3 regions of the Bordetella genomosp. 10 genome follow, and region 3 is predicted to be linked to each of the others. Evidence: predicted binding sites of a transcription regulator. Region 3 holds the regulator's gene; each other region holds the start of a gene.
The links. The regulator LexA, encoded in region 3, represses DNA repair genes until DNA is damaged. The targets are predictions, from matches to a motif close to ACTGTATNNNNATACAGT.

Region 1: a site for LexA is predicted at 4,962-4,979, ahead of CAL29_RS09235 (PA0069 family radical SAM protein). Genes of this name have one in related genera too.
Region 2: a site for LexA is predicted at 3,914-3,931, ahead of CAL29_RS10515 (putative DNA modification/repair radical SAM protein). Genes of this name have one in related genera too.

What each region holds. Positions count from the first base shown of each region.
Region 1 is NZ_NEVM01000001.1:2,109,549-2,116,183, forward strand. Features, by position in the region: gene cysW (sulfate ABC transporter permease subunit CysW) at 1-455, shown strand, start outside; gene CAL29_RS09215 (sulfate/molybdate ABC transporter ATP-binding protein) at 550-1,626, shown strand; gene CAL29_RS09220 (phosphoadenylyl-sulfate reductase) at 1,654-2,448, shown strand; gene cysD (sulfate adenylyltransferase subunit CysD) at 2,529-3,443, shown strand; gene CAL29_RS09230 (sulfate adenylyltransferase subunit 1) at 3,477-4,775, shown strand; gene CAL29_RS09235 (PA0069 family radical SAM protein) at 4,986-6,197, shown strand; gene CAL29_RS09240 (hypothetical protein) at 6,211-6,612, shown strand.
Region 2 is NZ_NEVM01000002.1:233,668-240,302, reverse strand. Features, by position in the region: gene CAL29_RS10530 (alpha/beta hydrolase) at 58-891, shown strand; gene CAL29_RS10525 (Bug family tripartite tricarboxylate transporter substrate binding protein) at 947-1,930, shown strand; gene CAL29_RS10520 (inorganic phosphate transporter) at 2,116-3,732, shown strand; gene CAL29_RS10515 (putative DNA modification/repair radical SAM protein) at 3,945-5,192, shown strand; gene CAL29_RS10510 (UdgX family uracil-DNA binding protein) at 5,200-6,635, shown strand, end outside.
Region 3 is NZ_NEVM01000002.1:429,325-435,959, forward strand. Features, by position in the region: gene lon (endopeptidase La) at 1-1,729, shown strand, start outside; gene lexA (transcriptional repressor LexA) at 1,895-2,542, opposite strand; gene CAL29_RS11350 (amino acid aminotransferase) at 2,945-4,150, opposite strand; gene uvrB (excinuclease ABC subunit UvrB) at 4,226-6,253, shown strand; gene CAL29_RS11360 (low molecular weight protein-tyrosine-phosphatase) at 6,513-6,635, shown strand, end outside.

The sequences.
Region 1 (6,635 bases), on a different contig from region 3:
CCCTGCCGCTGGTCGCGCGCGAGCTGATTCCGCTGATGCAGGCCCAGGGCAGCGAGCAGGAGGAGGCGGCCGTGGTGCTGGGCGCCGGCGGCTGGCGGACGTTCTGGCACGTGACCTTGCCCAACGTCCGCTGGGGACTGATCTACGGCGTCATTCTTTGCAATGCGCGGGCGATGGGGGAATTCGGGGCGGTGTCGGTGGTATCCGGCCATATCCGCGGCCTGACCAATACAATCCCCCTGCAAGTCGAAATTCTCTACAACGAATACCAGATCCAGGCGGGCTTCGCGGTGGCGTCGCTGCTGGCCTTGCTGGCGCTGCTGACGCTGTGCGTGCAGTCCTTGCTGGCGTGGCGCCATGAGCGGCGCGTCCGGCAGGCGGGCCACGCCGAGGCGGAGGCGCCGCCGGCCGGCGCGCAGGCGCCGGGCGCCAGGCCGGCCTGCGCGGCGGCCTGAGGCGCCGGACCGAAGCATCGGACTGAGGCATCATCGGATCGAACCCCGGGCCAGGAATCGCACCGCGCCGCGGGAAGGAACAGACAGGATAGACATGGATATCGAAATCAAGGCGGTCAACAAGCGCTTCGGCAATTTCCAGGCCTTGCGCGACATCAATCTGCATATCGACTCGGGCGAGCTGGTGGCCTTGCTGGGACCGTCCGGCTGCGGCAAGACCTCGCTCCTGCGCATCATCGCCGGCCTGGAAACCCCCGACAGCGGCAGCGTGTATTTTTCCGGCGAGGACAGCACCGACGTGCACGTGCGCGACCGCCAGGTCGGCTTCGTTTTCCAGCATTACGCGCTGTTCCGCCATATGACGGTGTTCGAGAACGTCGCCTTCGGCCTGCGCATCCGGCCGCGCGCCCAGCGTCCGTCCGAAGCCGCCATCCAGGAAAAAGTCCATGCCCTGCTGAACCTGGTGCAACTGGACTGGCTGGGCGACCGCTATCCCGCCCAGTTGTCCGGCGGCCAGCGCCAGCGCATCGCCCTGGCGCGCGCGCTGGCGGTCGAGCCGCGCGTCCTGCTGCTGGACGAGCCGTTCGGCGCCCTGGACGCCAAGGTGCGCAAGGAGCTGCGGCGCTGGCTGCGCCGCCTGCATGACGAACTGCACGTGGCCAGCGTTTTCGTGACGCACGACCAGGAAGAGGCGCTGGAAGTCGCCGACCGCGTGGTCGTCATGAACGCCGGCCGCATCGAGCAGGTCGGGACGCCGCGGGAGGTCTGGGAGCATCCCGCGACGCCTTTCGTCTACGGCTTCCTGGGCGACGTCAACCAGATCGCCGGCCACGCCGCCGGCGGCATCTGGCGCGCCAGCGGGGTGTCGCTGCCGGCGCCGTCCTTCGAGGGGCTGGATGAGCAACGCGCGGTGGCCTACGTGCGGCCGCACGAGCTCGAAGTCCTGCGTTACGCGCCGGCCACCGACGGCATCGCCGTGCGGCTGAACCATGCCTACCTGGCCGGTCCCAGCGCCTTCCTCGAACTGTCGCGCGAGGACGGCGGCCTGCTGGAGGCCCAGGTGCCCGAGGAAGATTTCCACGCGCTGGGGCTGAACGAAGGCGAACAACTGCTGGCGCGTCCGCGCCGCGGCCGGGTTTTCGCGGCCGAAACCGAAGCGCGGCGCGCGTAAAGGCATACGCATCATGGAGTCCGCGTCATGAGTTCTATCCCTGGCGTCCGCGCCGCGCTTTCTTCAGCCGTCGCGCCGTCCGGCCTGGCCGCCGATCGCTCCACCGGCCTGCCCGCCGATCTCGCCGGCAAATGGCGGGCGCTCGGGCAGCGCCTGGCCGATATCGCGCGTCGCTATCCGGACGCCGCGCTGGCCTCGTCGCTGGCGGCCGAGGATATGCTGTTGACGCATGCCATCCTGGACGGCGGCATCGGGCTGGGCATCTTCACGCTGGACACCGGCCGCCTGCATGCGGAAACCCTGGCGCTGCTGGACACGATAGCGGCGCGCTACGGCCGCCGGCCCGAGGTCTTCCACCCCCAGGCCGACGCGGTGCGGGCGCACGTCGACGCGCACGGCGCTTATGCGTTCTACGAGAGCGTGGAACTGCGCAAGGCCTGTTGCGAAATCCGCAAGGTGGAGCCGCTGCGCCGCGCGCTGGCGGGCCGCAAGGCATGGATCACCGGCCAGCGCCGCGCCCAGTCCGCCACCCGCGCCGACCTGCCCGAAGAAGAGCAGGACGTCGTCTTCGGCCTGTACAAGTTCAACCCGCTGGCCGACTGGACCGAAACCGAGGTCTGGACCGCGATCCGCGCCTTGGGCATCCCCTACAACCCGCTGCACGACCAAGGCTATCCCTCCATCGGCTGCGAGCCCTGTACCCGCGCCATCCGCCCCGGCGAGGACGTGCGCGCCGGCCGCTGGTGGTGGGAGTCGTCCGATTCCAAGGAATGCGGCCTGCACGCCGGCAACCGTTTTTCGATCAAGTCCCAGGCGCCGTGATCCTGGCCCCGCGTCCCGGAAGCTTCGCAAGAACTTCCGCGGCACGGCGCCGGGTTCCGGCAAGTCCCCACAGGTCCGATATGTCCACCGTACAACAACACACCCGCAGCCATCTGGATTGGCTGGAATCCGAAGCCATCTTCATCCTGCGCGAAGTCGCCGCCGAGTGCGAGCGGCCCGTCCTGCTGTTTTCCGGCGGCAAGGATTCCTGCGTCCTGCTGCGCCTGGCGGAAAAAGCCTTCCGCCCGGGACGTTTTCCCTTCCCCCTGCTGCACGTGGACACCGGCCACAACTTCGGCGAGGTGATCGATTTCCGCGACGCCCGCGCCGCCGAGCTGGGCGAGACGCTGATCGTGCGCAGCGTCGAGGATTCGATCGCGCGCGGCTCGGTGGTGTTGCGGCGCGAAACCGATTCGCGCAATGCCGCGCAGGCGGTGACGCTGCTGGAAGCCATCGCCGAGTTCGGCTTCGACGCGTGCATCGGCGGCGCGCGCCGCGACGAAGAGAAGGCGCGCGCGAAGGAGCGCATCTTCTCCTTCCGCGACGAGTTCGGCCTGTGGGATCCGAAGAACCAGCGGCCCGAGGTCTGGGACCTCTACAACACCCGGGTGCATCGCGGCGAGAACATGCGCGTGTTCCCCATCTCCAACTGGACCGAGCTGGACGTCTGGCAGTACATCGAACGCGAGCAACTGGCCTTGCCGTCGATCTACTACGCCCACCGGCGCGACGTGGTGCGGCGCAACGGCCTGCTGGTGCCGGTGACTCGCCTGACCCCGTCCCGGGACGGCGAGCAGGTCGAGAACCTGTCGGTGCGCTTTCGCACGGTCGGCGACATCTCCTGCACCTGCCCCGTGGCGTCGGAGGCGTCGGACAACGCCGCCATCATCGCCGAGACCGCCATCAGCGACATCACCGAACGCGGCGCCACGCGCATGGACGACCAGACCTCGGAAGCGTCCATGGAACGGCGCAAGCGCGAAGGGTATTTCTAAGCATCCAAGCACCGACCGGAATCGAACCTCACCATGAACGCCATCAACGACTCCTTCCTGCCGTCCGCCGACGGCGGCGTCATTCGCCTGATCACCGCCGGTTCGGTCGACGACGGCAAGTCCACGCTGATCGGCCGCCTGCTGTATGACAGCAAGGGCGTGTTCGCCGACCAGCTCGACGCCATCGCGCGCGCCAAGCACAAGCGCGTCAGCGGCGACGGCATCGACTTCTCCCTGCTCACCGACGGGCTGGAGGCGGAGCGGGAGCAGGGGATCACCATCGACGTCGCCTATCGCTACTTCGCGACGCCCCGGCGCAAGTTCATCATCGCCGACGCGCCCGGCCATGAGCAGTACACGCGCAACATGGTGACCGGCGCCTCCACCGCCGACGTCGCCGTCATCCTGATCGACGCCACGCGCGCCGCCGACGGCCGCTTGCTGCCGCAGACCAAGCGCCACAGCATGCTGGCGCATCTGCTGGGCATCCGCCACATCGTGGTCGCGGTCAACAAGATGGACCTGGTCGATTGGGACCAGGCGGTGTTCGCGCGCATCGACGCCGCCTATGCCGGCCTGGCGCGCCGCATCGGCATCGAGCGCTACCAGGCGCTGCCGATCTCCGCGCTGCGCGGAGACAACGTGGTGAACCGTAGCGAGGCCGCGCCCTGGTACGAAGGCCAGCCGCTGCTGTCCTTGCTGGAAGCGCTGGACACGCGCGACGCCGCCGCCGACGCGCCCCTGCGTTTTCCGGTGCAATGGGTGTCGCGCCATGACGGCGACACGGCGACCGACTTCCGCGCCTATGCGGGCCGCCTCGCCAGCGGCATCCTGCGCGTCGGCGATGAAGTGGTGGTGCAGCCCGCCGGCGCGAGCGCGCGCGTGCGCCGCATCCTGGCGCACACGGAAGCGCGCGCGCACGCCCATGCGGGCGACTCCGTCATGGTGGAGCTGGATCGCGACGTCGACGTATCGCGCGGCGACGTGCTCGCGCACGCCGATGCGCCGGCGCGCGTCGCGCGCGAGTTCGAAGCGGAGCTGTGCTGGTTCGATGCGCAGGCCTTGAATCCCGCGCGCAAGTATCTGCTCAAGCACGGCACGCGCTTGACCTCGGCGCGCATCAAGGAGGTGCGCACGCGCCGCGACATCCACGAACTCGATGAGATCGAAGCGCAAGGCAGCGCATTGTCGATGAACGATATCGGCCGCGTGGTGATCGCGACGCGCGATGCGTTGGCGGTGGATGCCTATGCGCAAAACCCGGCCACCGGCGCCTTCATCCTGATCGACGAAGCGACGCACCAGACCGCGGCCGCGGGCATGCTGCGGTGAACGCCGGCGGGGCGGTTTGTCAAGCCCCGCCGTTGTACTGCTGAAGTGATCACTCTCGCTGAAAGACAGCGTTCATGCGGGTTTTGCGGCAAAGCCACAGCAGAAAAATTTAGCTCCGCACGCGCCGTGGTCTTGGAGTAAAGTGAACCGTCGTCGCAAAACGACGATCAGTGGGTTGCATAAAGTACTGGATGCTTGTACAGTACTTTCATGGAACGCACCGATCATTTTGTTTCCGCCGGTTCTGGGTCCCCGGCTGCCGCCCCCGCCGCCTTGCGCGGTCGGGGTGCGGTTACTAATGTCGGCCATCGCTTCCAGCAAGACGAGCGCAGCGCCGCCGTCGATCACGACCCCGCTCAAACTGTCCCCGTTTATTTCCAGCCGCCCCGCGGATTGGCCACCACCGTGGCGGTCGAGCAGGCGCGCCGCATCCTCTCCCGCAACGATTCGCCGGATATCGGCTTCGACCAGGCCATCAATCCCTACCGCGGGTGCGAGCACGGCTGCGTCTATTGCTACGCCCGGCCCACCCATGCCTACCTGGGCTATTCCCCCGGCCTGGACTTCGAGACCCGCCTGGTCGCCAAGGCCAACGCCGTGGACGCCCTGCGCGCGGAACTGGCGCGGCCGGGCTATCGCGTCTCGCCCATCAACCTGGGCTCCGCCACGGATATCTACCAGCCCATCGAGCGCGACTGGCGCCTGACGCGCGGCCTGCTCGAATTGCTGCTGGAAACCGGCCATCCGCTGACCCTGGTGACCAAGAACGCCCTGGTCGAGCGCGACCTGGACCTGCTGCGCGCCCTGGCCGAGCGCAACCTGGTCGCCGTGTACGTCAGCATCACCTCCCTGGACAACGACCTGTCGCGCACGCTGGAGCCGCGCGCCTCGGCGCCGCAGCGCCGGCTGCAAGCGGTGCGCACGCTGGCCGAAGCGGGCGTGCCGGTCGGCGTCCTGGTCGCGCCCGTCATTCCCTTCATCAACGACGTCTACCTGGAACGCATCCTCGAAGCCGCTGCCCACGCCGGCGCCTACTACGGCAGCTATACCGTGGTGCGCCTGCCCTGGGAAGTGAAGGATGTGTTCGAACAATGGCTGCTGGCCCATTTCCCCGACCGCGCGCAGCGCGTGCTGCACCGTATCGAGGACATGCGGGGCGGCAAGCGCAACGATCCCCATTTCGGTACCCGCATGCGCGGCACCGGCGCCTGGGCCGATCTGCTGCGTCAACGCTTCGAACTGGCCGTGCGCAAGCACGGCCTGAACCGCCAGCGCTTGCTGCTGGACACCCAACGATTCGTCGCGCCGTCCCCCGTGGGCGGCGCGGCGGGACGGCAGGTCCGGGCGCCGTCCCCGCAATTGAGCTTGTTCGACCCGCCCGGCCCCGCTGTTTCATCCGCCGCGCAGACGCCTACGCGCTAGCCAGGAGCCCATCATGACCGTTGCCGCTCAACCGCAATTTTCCGCCCCGTTTCCCCGTGAATTCTCCGGCAGCATCGCCGGCACGTTTGGCGCCATCGCCGGCGCGACGCCGGGCGCGGCCCCGGCCGGCCGGCGTCCGGGCAAGCTGCCTGGCAGGCTCGCCGGCAAGCTCACGGGGAAATGGCCGTTCCGCCCGGCGCCCCAGGACCAGGTTCCCGCAGGGCGGGGCGCCGAGGGCGCCGTGGGCGATACCGCCCGGCCGGCGCCCGCATCCAGCCCTGCCATCCCCGCCGGGAATCCCGCCCGCGGCGGCGAAGTCAGCGTTCGCGAAATGGTGACGGATATCCTGCTCGTCGGCATGTGGGGCGCCATGATCCCCGGCTTGATGTGGCTGGGCGCCGCGCTGGGATTCTGACCCGGCGGGATACCGGGCAGGTA
Region 2 (6,635 bases), 200 kb from region 3:
AGATTATTCTTAAAACAATATCGCCCCCGCCTGATTCGTCCCCTTCTCGATTCCTCCATGAACGCCTTCGACTTCAGCCTGATCGACCGCCTGCCCTCCTACCCCGCCGGCGCCGGCCGCCTGCTGCTGAGCGCCCCGCCGGCGCACGGCCAGCCGCTGCTGCTCTTCGTGCACGGGGCGTATCACGGCGCCTGGTGCTATGCCAACTACCTGGCCTATTTCACCGGGCAGGACGTCGCCTGCGCCGCCCTGGACCTGCCCGGCCACGGCGGCCTGCCGCAGGACGCCAGTTTCCTGCACGCGGGCATCCGCGACCTGGCCGTCTCGGTGCAGCGCGCGGCCGAACGCCTGGAGGGGCCCGTCGTCCTGGTCGGCCACAGCATGGGCGCCCTGCCCGTGCTGGTCGCGGCCGCCGAAATGGCGCGCGCGCCGGCCGGGGTCGTGCTGCTGGCGCCCTCTCCGCCCGCCAACCTGCCGGGCGCGGCGGCCTTGCCGCCGGTGCCCGAGGACGTCCTGCGCGCGCCGCCGGGCGACAAGGAAATCCGCGAACGCTTCGCCGGCTGCGCGGCGGACGTGGACGTCAGCGCCATCCGCCTGCGCCTGTGCGCCGAAAGTCCCCAGGTGCTCAACGACCGCTACGCCCTGCGCGTGGCCGTCAACCCCTTCGCCATGCGCAGCCCCGGCCTGTGCGTGGAGGCGGGCCTGGACGATCCCGCGCGCCATCCCGCGGGACAGGACCGCGCGATCGCCGATTTCTTCGGCTTCGAACACCGGTTGCTGGCGGACCAGCCGCACGCCATGATGTACGGCGAGCGCTGGGAAAGCAGCGCGGAGGTATTGCTGGACTGGTACCGGCGCACCTACGACAGGCGGCGCGGCAACCCGCGTTGACGCGGGACCGCGACCCGCCGCGGCAACCATCGAATTTCCCGAGGAGACAGACACCATGCAAGCTTCGTTCATCGCCGCGCGCGCGGCCGCCCGCCTGTTGCTGGGCGCATCGGCCGCCCTGGCGGTCCTGCCCGGCGCCGCGCGCGCGGCCTGGCCGGAAAAACCCGTGACGATCATCGTGCCCTCGGCGGCGGGCGGCGCCGCCGACCTGACCGCCCGGACCTTCGCGCAGTTCCTCGGGGCCAAGACCGGCCAGAGCATCGTGGTCGAGGACCGCGCCGGCGCCGGCGGCATCGTGGGCACCAATGCCGCCAGGACGGCGCCGCACGACGGCTACACCTTCCTGCTGTCGACCAATTCCACCCATTCGGCCAACCAGTTCCTCTACAAGTCGCTGCCCTACGACGCGCAGAAGGATTTCCGCCAGGTGGGCATGTTCGGCACCTTCGGCACGGTGGCCATCGTGCGGCCGGACGCGCCCTACAAGACGGTGCCCGAGCTGGTGCAGTACGCGCGCGACCATCCCGGCAAGGTCTTCTTCGGCTACTACAGCTCCTCCTCCCAGGTGCCGCCGGAACTGTTCAAGGCGCGCGCCGGCATCAAGGTCGACGGCGCCGCGTACAAGAACATCACGCAGATCATCACCGACCTGCGCGGCCGGCAGATCGATTTCGCCTTCGTCGACTACCTGACCGCCATGGGCCAGATCGACGGCAAGAGCCTGCGCCCGCTGGCGGTGACGGGCGCCCAGCGCCACCCGAGCTGGCCGGACGTGCCGACCATGGATTCCTACTATCCGGGTTACGTGGTGGAAGGCTGGCTGGGGCTGTCGGCGCCGGCCGGCACGCCGGACGACGTCGTCCAGGCCATGAACGGCTACATCGCGCAGGCCTTGCAGGACCAGGCCACGGCCGACAGGCTGCGCGCCCTGGGCCTCATGCCCAAGGGGATGGACGTCAAGCAATTCGACGCGTTCGTGAAGGCGGACACCCAGCGCTGGAAGGAATGGGTGGGGGTGGCGGGCATCCAGCCGCAATGAGTCGGGCGCCTGCATAACGCACCTGCATGGCGCACCTGCATGGCGCACCGACGTGACGCGCCCACACGACGCTCCCCTATACCCCGCGGCGCCCGGCCCCGGGCGCCGCCGTCATCCCACTGTCATCGGCCGGTCATACCATTCTCGCACCCCCCAACGATAAGCAATTCCGAGAGGTAGACCCCATGAATACCGCAACCGAGAGCGCGGCCCTGCCGCCTTCTCACGGCGGCGTGCGCTCGCGCTTCGACCAGCGCACCGGCCCCACGACAGTGATCGTTTTCTTCGGCCTGCTGGCCATCGGCCTGTTCTACACCGGCTACAGCCTGTTCCACGACATGGACAACGCCCATGTCGATTTCATCTCCTGGCTCCCCTTCGTGCTGCTGGGCGTGGCCCTGCTGATCGCGCTGGGCTTCGAATTCGTCAACGGTTTCCATGACACGGCCAATGCCGTGGCCACGGTGATCTACACCAACTCCCTCGCGCCCAATTTCGCCGTCATGTGGTCGGGGCTGTTCAACTTCCTCGGCGTGCTGTTGTCCAGCGGCGCGGTGGCCTTCGGCATCATCTCCCTGCTGCCGGTCGAGCTCATCCTGCAGGTGGGCTCCAGCGCCGGCTTCGCCATGGTGTTCGCGCTGCTGATCGCCGCGATCATCTGGAACCTGGCGACCTGGTGGCTGGGCCTGCCGGCGTCGTCCTCGCACACGCTGATCGGCTCCATCATCGGCGTGGGCGTGGCCAATGCCATGATGCACGGCCGCGACGGCACCGCCGGCGTCGACTGGGCGCAGGCCAAGAGCGTCGGCCTCACGCTGCTGGTGTCGCCCATCGTCGGCTTCGTGTGCGCGGCGCTGCTGCTGGTCGTGCTGCGCACCTTCGTCAAGAACCGCGAGCTGTACCAGGAGCCCAAGGGCAACACCCCGCCGCCCTGGTGGATCCGCGGCCTGCTGATCCTCACCTGCACCGGCGTCTCCTTCGCCCACGGCTCGAACGACGGCCAGAAAGGCATGGGCCTGATCATGCTGATCCTGGTGGGCACCGTGCCCTTGACCTACGGCCTGAACCGCGCCATGCCGGTCGAGGAAATGAACCGCTTCGCCGCCGTGGCGCAGGCCACGCAAGCCTCCCTCATCCGCACCTCGCCCACCGCCGCGCCGGCCGATCCGCGCGCGACGTTGACGGCCTACATCCGCAGCAACGAAATCAATCCGGGCGTGGTCCCCTCGCTGGCGGCCCTGACCGGCTCCATCGGCGGCCAGGTGCGCCACTACGGCTCGCTCGCCGCCGTTCCCGCCGACGCCGTGGGCAACGTCCGCAACGACATGTACCTGGCCTCGGAGACCATCAACCGCATCAAGAAGAACGGCGGCGTCGCGTTCGACGCCGAGACGCAGTCCAACCTCGACGCCTTCAAGCGCTCGCTCGACGACTCGACCAAGTTCATCCCGCTGTGGGTGAAGGTGGCGGTGGCGATCGCGCTGGGCCTGGGCACCATGGTGGGCTGGAAGCGCATCGTCGTCACGGTCGGCGAAAAAATCGGCAAGACCCACCTGACCTATGCGCAGGGCGCGTCGGCCGAACTGGTCGCCATGGCCACCATCGGCGCCGCCGACATGTACGGCCTGCCCGTGTCCACCACCCACGTCCTGTCCTCCGGCGTGGCGGGCACCATGGCCGCCAACCGCTCCGGCCTGCAATGGAGCACGCTGCGCAACCTGGCGCTGGCCTGGGTCCTCACCCTGCCCGCCGCCATGCTGCTGTCGGGCGGACTGTACTGGGTGATGCGGCACGTGTTCTGAGCGGAACGGCCGCGCATGGCGCGGCGCCGTGACGCCATCCGATGACGGGCCGTCGCGCTTGCCGCGCGACGGCCCGTCGTCATTGATGAGGAGGATGCGTGGCGGCGCCGGGGCAGGCGACCGGACGCAGGCCTCGGCCGGGACCGGCCTTGCTTGCGGTCCCTTCGGGGCGTCCTATAATACTGTACATACATACAGCATTCAGGAACGGCATGGACGTCCTCACCAAGCTCGAAGTCCTGGCGGACGCCGCCAAGTACGACGCCTCCTGCGCCAGCAGCGGCGCCCCAAAGCGGGACTCCATCGGCCGCGCCGGGCTGGGCGCGAGCACCGGCGCGGGCATCTGCCACAGCTTCACGCCGGACGGCCGCTGCGTCTCGCTGCTGAAGATACTGCTGACCAACTTCTGCCTCTACGACTGCCAGTACTGCGTCAACCGCCGGTCCAGCAACGTGCCCCGCGCGCGCTTCGCGCCGCGCGAAGTCGTCGACCTGACGCTGGATTTCTACCGCCGCAACTACATCGACGGCCTGTTCCTCAGTTCCGGCATCATCCGCAGCGCGGACTACACCATGGAGCAACTGGTGCAGGTGGCGCGCTCGCTGCGCGAGGAACATCTCTTCCGCGGCTACATCCATCTGAAGACCATCCCCGACGCCGATCCCAGGCTCATCGCGCAGGCGGGCCAATACGCCGACCGGCTCAGCGTGAATATCGAACTGCCCACCGAAGGCGGCCTGGCGCGGCTGGCGCCGGAAAAGGACGCCCACACCATCAAGCGCGCGATGGGCGCGATACGGCTGGCGCGAGAGGAAGCCGAAGGCGAGGCGCGCGACGGCGCGAAACGATCGCTCGCCGCGCCAAGCAAGCCGGCGGCGCGCGCGCCCGCCGGGCAAAGCACGCAGATGATCGTCGGCGCCGACGACGCCAACGACCGCACCATCCTGCAGACCGCGCAGACCCTGTACGGCGCCTACCGGCTCAAGCGCGTCTACTATTCCGCCTTCAGCCCCATTCCCGACAGCCCGTCCAGCGTCCCGGCCCAGGCGCCGCCGCTGTTGCGCGAGCACCGGCTGTACCAGGCCGACTTCCTGATGCGCGGCTACGGCTTCCAGGCCGAGGAATTGTTCCAGGACGACGGCGACCTGCCCTTGGACATCGACCCCAAGCTCGGCTGGGCGCTGGCGCATCGCGAGGCGTTTCCGGTGGACCTGAACCGCGCCCCGCAGCGCCTCATCGCGCGCGTCCCCGGCATCGGCATGCGCAATGCCCAGCGCATCGTGGAGTTGCGCCGCCTGCGCGCCGTGCGTTACCAGGACCTGATCCGTTTGCGCTGCGCCATCGACAAGGCCAAGCCGTTCGTGGTGGTGCGCGACTACCGGCCGGCGACGGCGGAGTCTTCCTCCGAACAACTGCGGCGCGCGCTCGCGCCGCCGCCCGAACAACTCTCCCTGCTATGAGCGCCCGATGAACGCCAACGCCGCCGGCGCGCACAGGCTGCTGATCGACGGCAGCTACGTCAGTTGGCGCGAGCAGGCCCTGCGCGCCCTGGCCGCGCAGTGGGCGCCGGAAGACGTGCAGTGGCTCGCCGTGGAGGGAGGGGCCGCGCCCGGCGACGCGCAGATGACGCTGGACGGTTTCGTTGCGGCGGAAACGCCTCCTTCGTGCCGGGACGGAGGCGCCGGCGATTCACCGCCGGCGGGCGATACGGACGGGACGGGCACGGTTCATGCGGACGCCCCGCCCGTCATCCGCGTCTCCAGAACCTTCGCCGAGCTCATGCAAGACGCCGCCCTCTACCGTTCGCCGCGCCGTTGGGTTCACCTGTACCGCGCCCTCTGGCGCTGGCGCCACGACGACCGCGCGGTCGCGTCGCCGGCGGACGAGGACGGCGCCCGCCTGCACGCCATGGCCAAGGCCGTGCGGCGCGCCAAGCACGATATGATCGCCTACGTGCGCTTCCATCGGCGCGCGGCGGACGACGGCCCCGAATATCTGGCGTGGTACGAGCCCGAGCACGACGTCCTGCCTTGGGCCGCGGAGCACTTCGCGCGACGCATGGGCGCGTCCACCTGGTGCATCGCCACGCCGGCGGGCGCGGCATTCTGGGACGGCGCGTCCCTGCGATACTCCGCCGCCCCCGTCGACGGCGCGGCGGCGGCGCGCGCCGGGGCCGGCGCCGACGACATCGAGCCGCTATGGCTGGCCTACTACCGCAGCATCTTCAACCCCGCCCGCCTGAACGAAAGCGCCTTGCGCCTGCACATGCCCGTGCGTTTCTGGAAAGGGCTGCCGGAAGCCGCGCAGATTCCCGGCATGGTCGCCGCCGCCCGCAACGGCGCGCGCCGCGTCGGGCAGGCGCGGGACGTCGGCGGCATGGACGGCAAGCCGGTGGCGGTCGCGGCCCACCGCGCGCAGCCGCAACGCGATGCGCCCTCCTCGCTGGACCAGTGCCGACGCTGCGACCTCTGGCGCAATGCGACCCACGGCGTGCCCGGCAACGGTCCCGCGTCGGCCCGCATCATGCTCATCGGCGAACAGCCCGGCGACCAGGAAGACCTCGCGGGCAAGGCCTTCGTCGGCCCGGCCGGCCGCATCCTGGACGAAGCGCTGGCGCGCGCCGGCATCGCGCGGGACGAGGTCTACGTGACCAACGCGGTGAAGCACTTCAAATGGATCCCGCGCGGCAAGCGGCGCATGCACAAGACGCCCGCGCAGCGCGAAGTGGACGCCTGTCTCTACTGGCTGGACCAGGAACTGGACCGCATACGCCCGCCCGTCATCGTCACCCTGGGCGCCACCGCGCTGCGCGCCATGGTGCGGCGGCCGGTGCACATGCAGGACTACCTCGACCAGGCCGTCCGGCTGGGCGAAGCCTGGCTGGTCGCCACCTGGCATCCCTC
Region 3 (6,635 bases):
GAAGGAACTGGGCGAAGGCGAAGAGGGCGCGGACATCGAGGAGCTCGAAAAGAAGATCCTCGCCGCCCGTATGCCCAAGGACGCGCGCAAGAAGGCCGACGCCGAGCTCAAGAAGCTCAAGCTCATGTCGCCCATGTCGGCCGAGGCCACCGTGGTGCGCAACTACATCGACACGCTGATCAATCTGCCGTGGCGCAAGAAGAGCAAGGTCAACAACTCCATTTCCAACGCCGAGTCGGTGCTGGATGACGATCACTATGGCCTGGAGAAGGTCAAGGAACGCATCCTCGAATATCTCGCCGTGCAGCAGCGCGTGGACAAGGTCAAGGCGCCTATCCTGTGCCTGGTCGGCCCTCCGGGCGTCGGCAAGACCTCGCTCGGCCAGTCGATCGCCAAGGCCACGAACCGCAAGTTCGTGCGCATGGCGCTGGGCGGCGTGCGCGACGAGGCCGAGATCCGCGGCCATCGCCGCACCTACATCGGTTCCATGCCGGGCAAGATCCTGCAGAACATGAACAAGGTGGGCGTGCGCAATCCGCTGTTCCTGCTGGACGAAATCGACAAGCTGGGCATGGACTTCCGCGGCGATCCTTCGTCAGCGCTGCTGGAAGTGCTGGACCCGGAACAGAACCACACCTTCCAGGACCACTACGTCGAGGTCGATTTCGACCTGTCGGACGTGATGTTCGTGGCGACCAGCAATACGCTGAACATTCCGCCGGCCCTGCTGGACCGGATGGAAGTCATCCGCCTTTCGGGCTACACCGAAGACGAGAAGGTGCATATCGCCAGCGACCACCTGCTGCCCAAGCTGCTGAAGAACAACGGCTTGAAGGATGGCGAACTGTCGGTCGAGGAATCGGCCCTGCGCGATATCGTCCGCTATTACACCCGGGAAGCCGGCGTGCGGGCGCTGGAGCGCGAAATCGGCAAGATCTGCCGCAAGGTGGTCAAGGAACTGCTGACCAAGCGCGATGCCGCGGCCGGCAAGGGCGAGGCGGAGCAGGCCAAGGGCGTGGTCGTGTCGGCGGACAACCTCAACGACTACCTGGGCGTGCGCCGCTACACCTTCGGCATGGCCGAGAAGGAAAACCAGGTGGGCCAGGTGACCGGCCTGGCCTGGACCGAAGTGGGCGGCGATCTGCTGACCATCGAAGTCGCCGACATGCCGGGCAAGGGCGCCATCCAGCGCACCGGTTCGCTGGGCGACGTGATGAAGGAATCGGTCGAGGCGGCCCGCACGGTGGTGCGCTCGCGCGCCCGCCGCCTGGGCTTTGCCGACAGCGTGTTCGAGAAGCGCGACATGCACGTGCACGTGCCGGAAGGCGCGACGCCCAAGGACGGTCCGTCCGCGGGTATCGCCATCACCACGGCCATGGTGTCGGCCTTGTCGGGCATTCCGGTGCGCGCGGACGTGGCCATGACGGGCGAGATCACCCTGCGTGGCGAGGTGCTGGCCATCGGCGGCTTGAAGGAAAAGCTGCTGGCCGCGCACCGCGGTGGCATCAAGACCGTGCTGATCCCCGAGGAAAACGTCAAGGATCTGGCGGAGATTCCGGACAACGTCAAGAACCACCTGGAAGTCGTGCCGGTGCGTTGGATCGACAAGGTCCTGGAATTGGCGCTCGAACGCATGCCCGAGCCGCTGAGCGAGGAAGAGTCCAAGGACAAGCCTCTGGTCTCGGCCCAGCCCGCTAGCGAAAGCGCGGATCCCGTGACCAAGCATTGATTGATGCGGGAGGCAGGGGCTCCGGCCCCGGCCAAGCAAAAAGGCGAACCGTATATGCGGTTCGCCTTTTTGTTTATGCGGCTTTCTTGTTGATGCGGCTTGTTTGTTGGCTTGTTCGTTGGCTCGTTTGGCTTCTTCGGCTTGTCCGTTTACATCGCCCGCCACTCAGTGCAGCGCCTGCGTCCGGATGAGGCCCACGGCGATGCCTTCCAACGCGAAGTCCTGGCCGTTCCGCACGACGATGGGCTCGAAATCCGGGTTCTCCGGCAGCAACTGGATGCGGCCGCCTTGCCGCTGCAGGCGCTTGACCGTCACGTCGTCGTCGATGCGCGCCACGACGATCTGCCCGTCGCGCGCCTCGCCGGCTTTCTTGACCGCCAGCAGGTCGCCGTCGAGGATGCCGGCGTCGCGCATGCTCATGCCGCGCACCTTGAGCAGGTAGTCGGGACGTTGCGCGAACAGGCCGGGATCGACGCCGACGTCGCGTTCGACGTGTTCGGCCGCAAGAATGGGGCTGCCGGCGGCGACGCGGCCGACCAGCGGCAGCATCAGTTGGGCGAGGGCAGGGAGGGGCAGCATGGCCTGCACGCCCGTGGGGGCTTCCTTCAGGCGTATGCCGCGCGACGCCCCGGCGGTGAGTTCGATGGCGCCCTTGCGCGCCAATGCCTTCAGGTGATCTTCCGCGGCATTGGGCGAACGAAACCCCAGGGCCTGCGCGATTTCGGCGCGGGTAGGGGGGAAGCCGGTGCTGGCGACCGTCTGGCGGATCAGATCGAGAATCTGCTGCTGACGTTCGGTGAGTTTGGTGGCCATGCGTCCGTCTCCCAGGAAATCTTCGGGCTGTATGGATATACAGCCCTGAATTTTGGGGGACGCAGCTTGGAAATGCAAGCCTTTTTCCAGCGGCGTTTTTTCATCGCCGGGCCGCTCCCAAGATGAAAAACGCCCCCTCGGGGGGCAGCAAGCGGCGCAGCCGCGCGGCGTGGGGGCCTTTTTTCATCGCCGGGCCGCTCCCAAGATGAAAAGCGCCCCCTCGGGGGGCAGCAAGCGGCGCAGCCGCGCGGCGTGGGGGCCTTTTTTCAGCCGCGCCGGGCCGCTCCCAAGATGAAAAGCGCCCCCTCGGGGGGCAGCAAGCGGCGCAGCCGCGCGGCGTGGGGGCCTTTTTTCAGCCGCGCCGGGCCGGCGCAGGTCCGCGCCGGCCCGGCACGCGGGGGTTCAGCCCTTCAGCACGGCCGCGATGGCGTTGGCGACCTTGTCGATGTTGCCGCTGTTCAGCGCGGCCACGCAGATGCGGCCGCTGGCCACGGCGTACACGCCATGCTCTTCGCGCAGGCGGTCGACCTGGGCCGGGTTCAGGCCCGAATAGGAGAACATGCCGCGCTGCTTGAGCACGAAGCTGAAGTCCTGGCTGGCGCCGGCGGCCTTGATCTTCTCCACCAGTTGGGCGCGCATCAGGCGGATGCGGTCGCGCATGCCGGCCAGTTCCTCTTCCCACAGGGCGAAGAGCTCGGGCGAGTTGAGGACCGAGGCGACCACCGTGCCGCCGTGGGTGGGCGGGTTGGAGTAGTTGGTGCGAATCACGCGCTTGAGCTGGCTCAGCACGCGGGTGGCTTCGTCCTTGTTGCCGGCGACCACCGTCAACGCGCCGACGCGCTCGCCGTACAGCGAGAACGACTTCGAGAACGAGGAGCTGACCAGCATGGTGATGTCCAGGTCGGCGAACAGGCGCACGACCGCGGCATCTTCCTGCAGGCCTTCGCCGAAGCCCTGGTAGGCGATGTCCAGGAAGGGCACCAGGCCGCGTTCCTTGACGACCGCGGCGATCTGCTTCCACTGCTCGGGGGTGGGATCCACGCCGGTCGGGTTGTGGCAGCAGGCGTGCAGCACGACCACGCTTTGCGCCGGCATGGCCTTCAGACTGGCCAGCATGCCTTCGAAATTCAGGCCGCGGGTGGCGGCGTCGTAGTAGGCGTAGTTTTCAACGGTGAAACCGGCGCGCTCGAACAGGGCGCGGTGGTTTTCCCAGCTCGGATCGCTGATGTAGGCCTTGGCGCCCGGCAGCAACTGGCGCAGGAAATCGGCGCCGATCTTCAGCGCGCCGGTGCCGCCCAGGGCCTGCACCGTCAGCACGCGGCCTTCGGCGGCCAGGGGCGAGTCGGCGCCCAGCAGCAGGGTCTGCGCGCCCTTGTTGTAGCCCGGGATCCCTTCGATCGGCAGGTAGCCGCGCGCGGCGGCCGCCTCGATGCGAGCCGTCTCCGCCTTGCGCACCGCGGCCAGCAGCGGGATGCGGCCATTGTCGTCGTAATACACGCCAACCCCGAGGTTGACCTTGCCGGGACGCGTGTCGGCGTTGTATTGCTCGTTCAGGCCCAAAATGGGGTCGCGGGGTGCTAGCTCTACGGAGTCGAAAAGAGTGCTCATCGGATCGAACGGAGGAAGGGTGGACGCAGCGGACAGTGCGGCGGATAATCAGGGGTTTCCCTCGGACAGTCTAGCATGTCCTCTCCCGGATTCATCGAATTCCCCGACAGCCCTTTCCAGCTCTACCAGCCCTATCCGCCGGCCGGCGATCAGCCCAATGCCATCGAGGCGCTGACGCAAGGCGTGGAGGACGGTCTGATGTACCAGACCTTGCTGGGCGTGACGGGCTCGGGCAAGACCTACACCATGGCCAACGTCATCGCCCGTCTGGGCCGGCCGGCCCTGGTGCTGGCGCCGAACAAGACGCTGGCGGCGCAGCTCTATGCCGAGATGCGCGAGTTCTTCCCGCGCAACGCGGTCGAGTACTTCGTCTCGTATTACGACTACTACCAGCCCGAAGCCTACGTGCCCACGCGCGACCTGTTCATCGAAAAGGACTCGTCGATCAACGAGCACATCGAGCAGATGCGGCTGTCGGCCACCAAGAGCCTGTTGGAGCGCCGCGATACCGTCATCGTCGGTACGGTTTCGTGCATCTATGGTATCGGCAATCCGGGCGACTACCACGCCATGGTGCTGATCCTGCGCGCCGGCGACCGCGTGTCGCGGCGCGAGATCCTCGCCCGCCTGGTCTCCATGCAGTACACCCGCAACGACGCCGAATTCGCCCGCGGCGTGTTCCGCGTGCGCGGCGAGACCATCGACATCTTCCCGGCGGAAAGCGCCGAGCTGGCGCTGCGCGTCACCTTGTTCGACGACGAGGTGGAAACGCTGGAGCTGTTCGATCCGCTCACCGGCAAGGTGCGGCAGAAGGTGCCGCGCTTCACCGTTTATCCGGGGTCGCATTACGTCACGCCGCGCGATACCGTGCTGCGCGCCATCGAGACCATCAAGGAAGAGCTGCGCGAGCGTTCCAAGCTTTTCATCGACGAGGGCAAGCTGGTGGAAGCCCAGCGGCTGGAGCAGCGCACCCGGTTCGACCTGGAAATGCTGCAGGAACTGGGCTTTTGCAAAGGCATCGAGAACTACTCGCGCCATCTGTCCGGCGCCGCCCCCGGCGAGCCGCCGCCCACGCTGATCGACTACCTGCCGGCCGACGCCCTGATGTTCATCGACGAAAGCCACGTCACCATCGGCCAGTTGGGCGGCATGTACCGCGGGGACCGTTCGCGCAAGGAAACCCTGGTCAACTACGGTTTCCGCCTGCCGTCCGCGCTCGACAACCGGCCGCTGCAATTGCAGGAATTCGAGTCGCGCATGCGCCAGTGTGTATTCGTCTCCGCCACGCCGGCCGCCTACGAGCAGGAACATGCCGACAACGTGGTCGAGCAGGTGGTGCGTCCCACGGGCCTGGTCGATCCCATCGTGGAGGTGCGCCCGGCCCGTTCCCAGGTCGACGACCTGCTGGGCGAGATCAAGCTGCGCGTGGAGCGCAGCGAGCGCGTGCTGGTCACCACCTTGACCAAGCGCATGGCGGAAGACCTCACCGATTACCTGGCCGAGCACGGCGTACGCGTGCGCTACCTGCACTCGGACGTCGACACGGTGGAACGGGTGGAAATCATCCGCGACCTGCGCCTGGGCACCTTCGACGTGCTGGTGGGCATCAACCTGCTGCGCGAGGGCCTGGACATCCCGGAAGTGTCCCTGGTGGCCATCCTGGACGCCGACAAGGAGGGCTTCCTGCGTTCGGAACGCAGCCTGATCCAGACCATAGGGCGGGCCGCGCGCAACCTCAACGGCCGCGCCATCCTCTATGCGGACAGGGTGACGGACTCCATGCACCGGGCGATCGGCGAAACGGAGCGCCGCCGGCAGAAGCAGGAAGCTTTCAATGTCGAGCACGGGATTACCGCGCGCGGCGTCAAGAAGGCCGTGCGCGAACTCATCGACGGCGTTGTGGCGCCGCAGCAGCACCAGACCGTCGAGGATGCGCTGCCGGCCACCGTGCTGAAGGACGAAAAGGCGGTGGCGCGCGAAATCAAGCGCCTGGAAAAACTCATGATGGACCACGCCCGCAATCTCGAATTCGAGCAGGCCGCCGCCGCGCGGGACGCCTTGAACGCCCTGAAGGACCGCATCCTGCTGGACGGGGCGGTCTAGGCGCGTGGTGCAGGCGCCTCATTCGCGGGCGCCCGGCGGCCCGTTTCGGACCCCGGCGCTTGCGCATCCGCTGGTGTTGTGTTAGCGAAATGTCAGGCGGTGTCAGAATCGGGAATCAGTGTTGCAAACCGCCCCTTGATTTTTTCTAATAAGTAATTAATTTTATTGAGAATATTCGCCTTGACGGACGGTCGGGGCGACTTGGCCGGCAGGCAAAAAAAGCTTGCCTTCTTGCGGGTTTTCCCGCAGACTAGCGCACATGATGACCAAGGTACTTTTCGTTTGCAAGGGCAACATCTGTCGCTCGCCGAGCGCAGAAGGCGTGTTCCGTCAGTTGATCAACGACGCAGGGCTTGCTGAAGTCGTGCGCGTCGATTCCGCC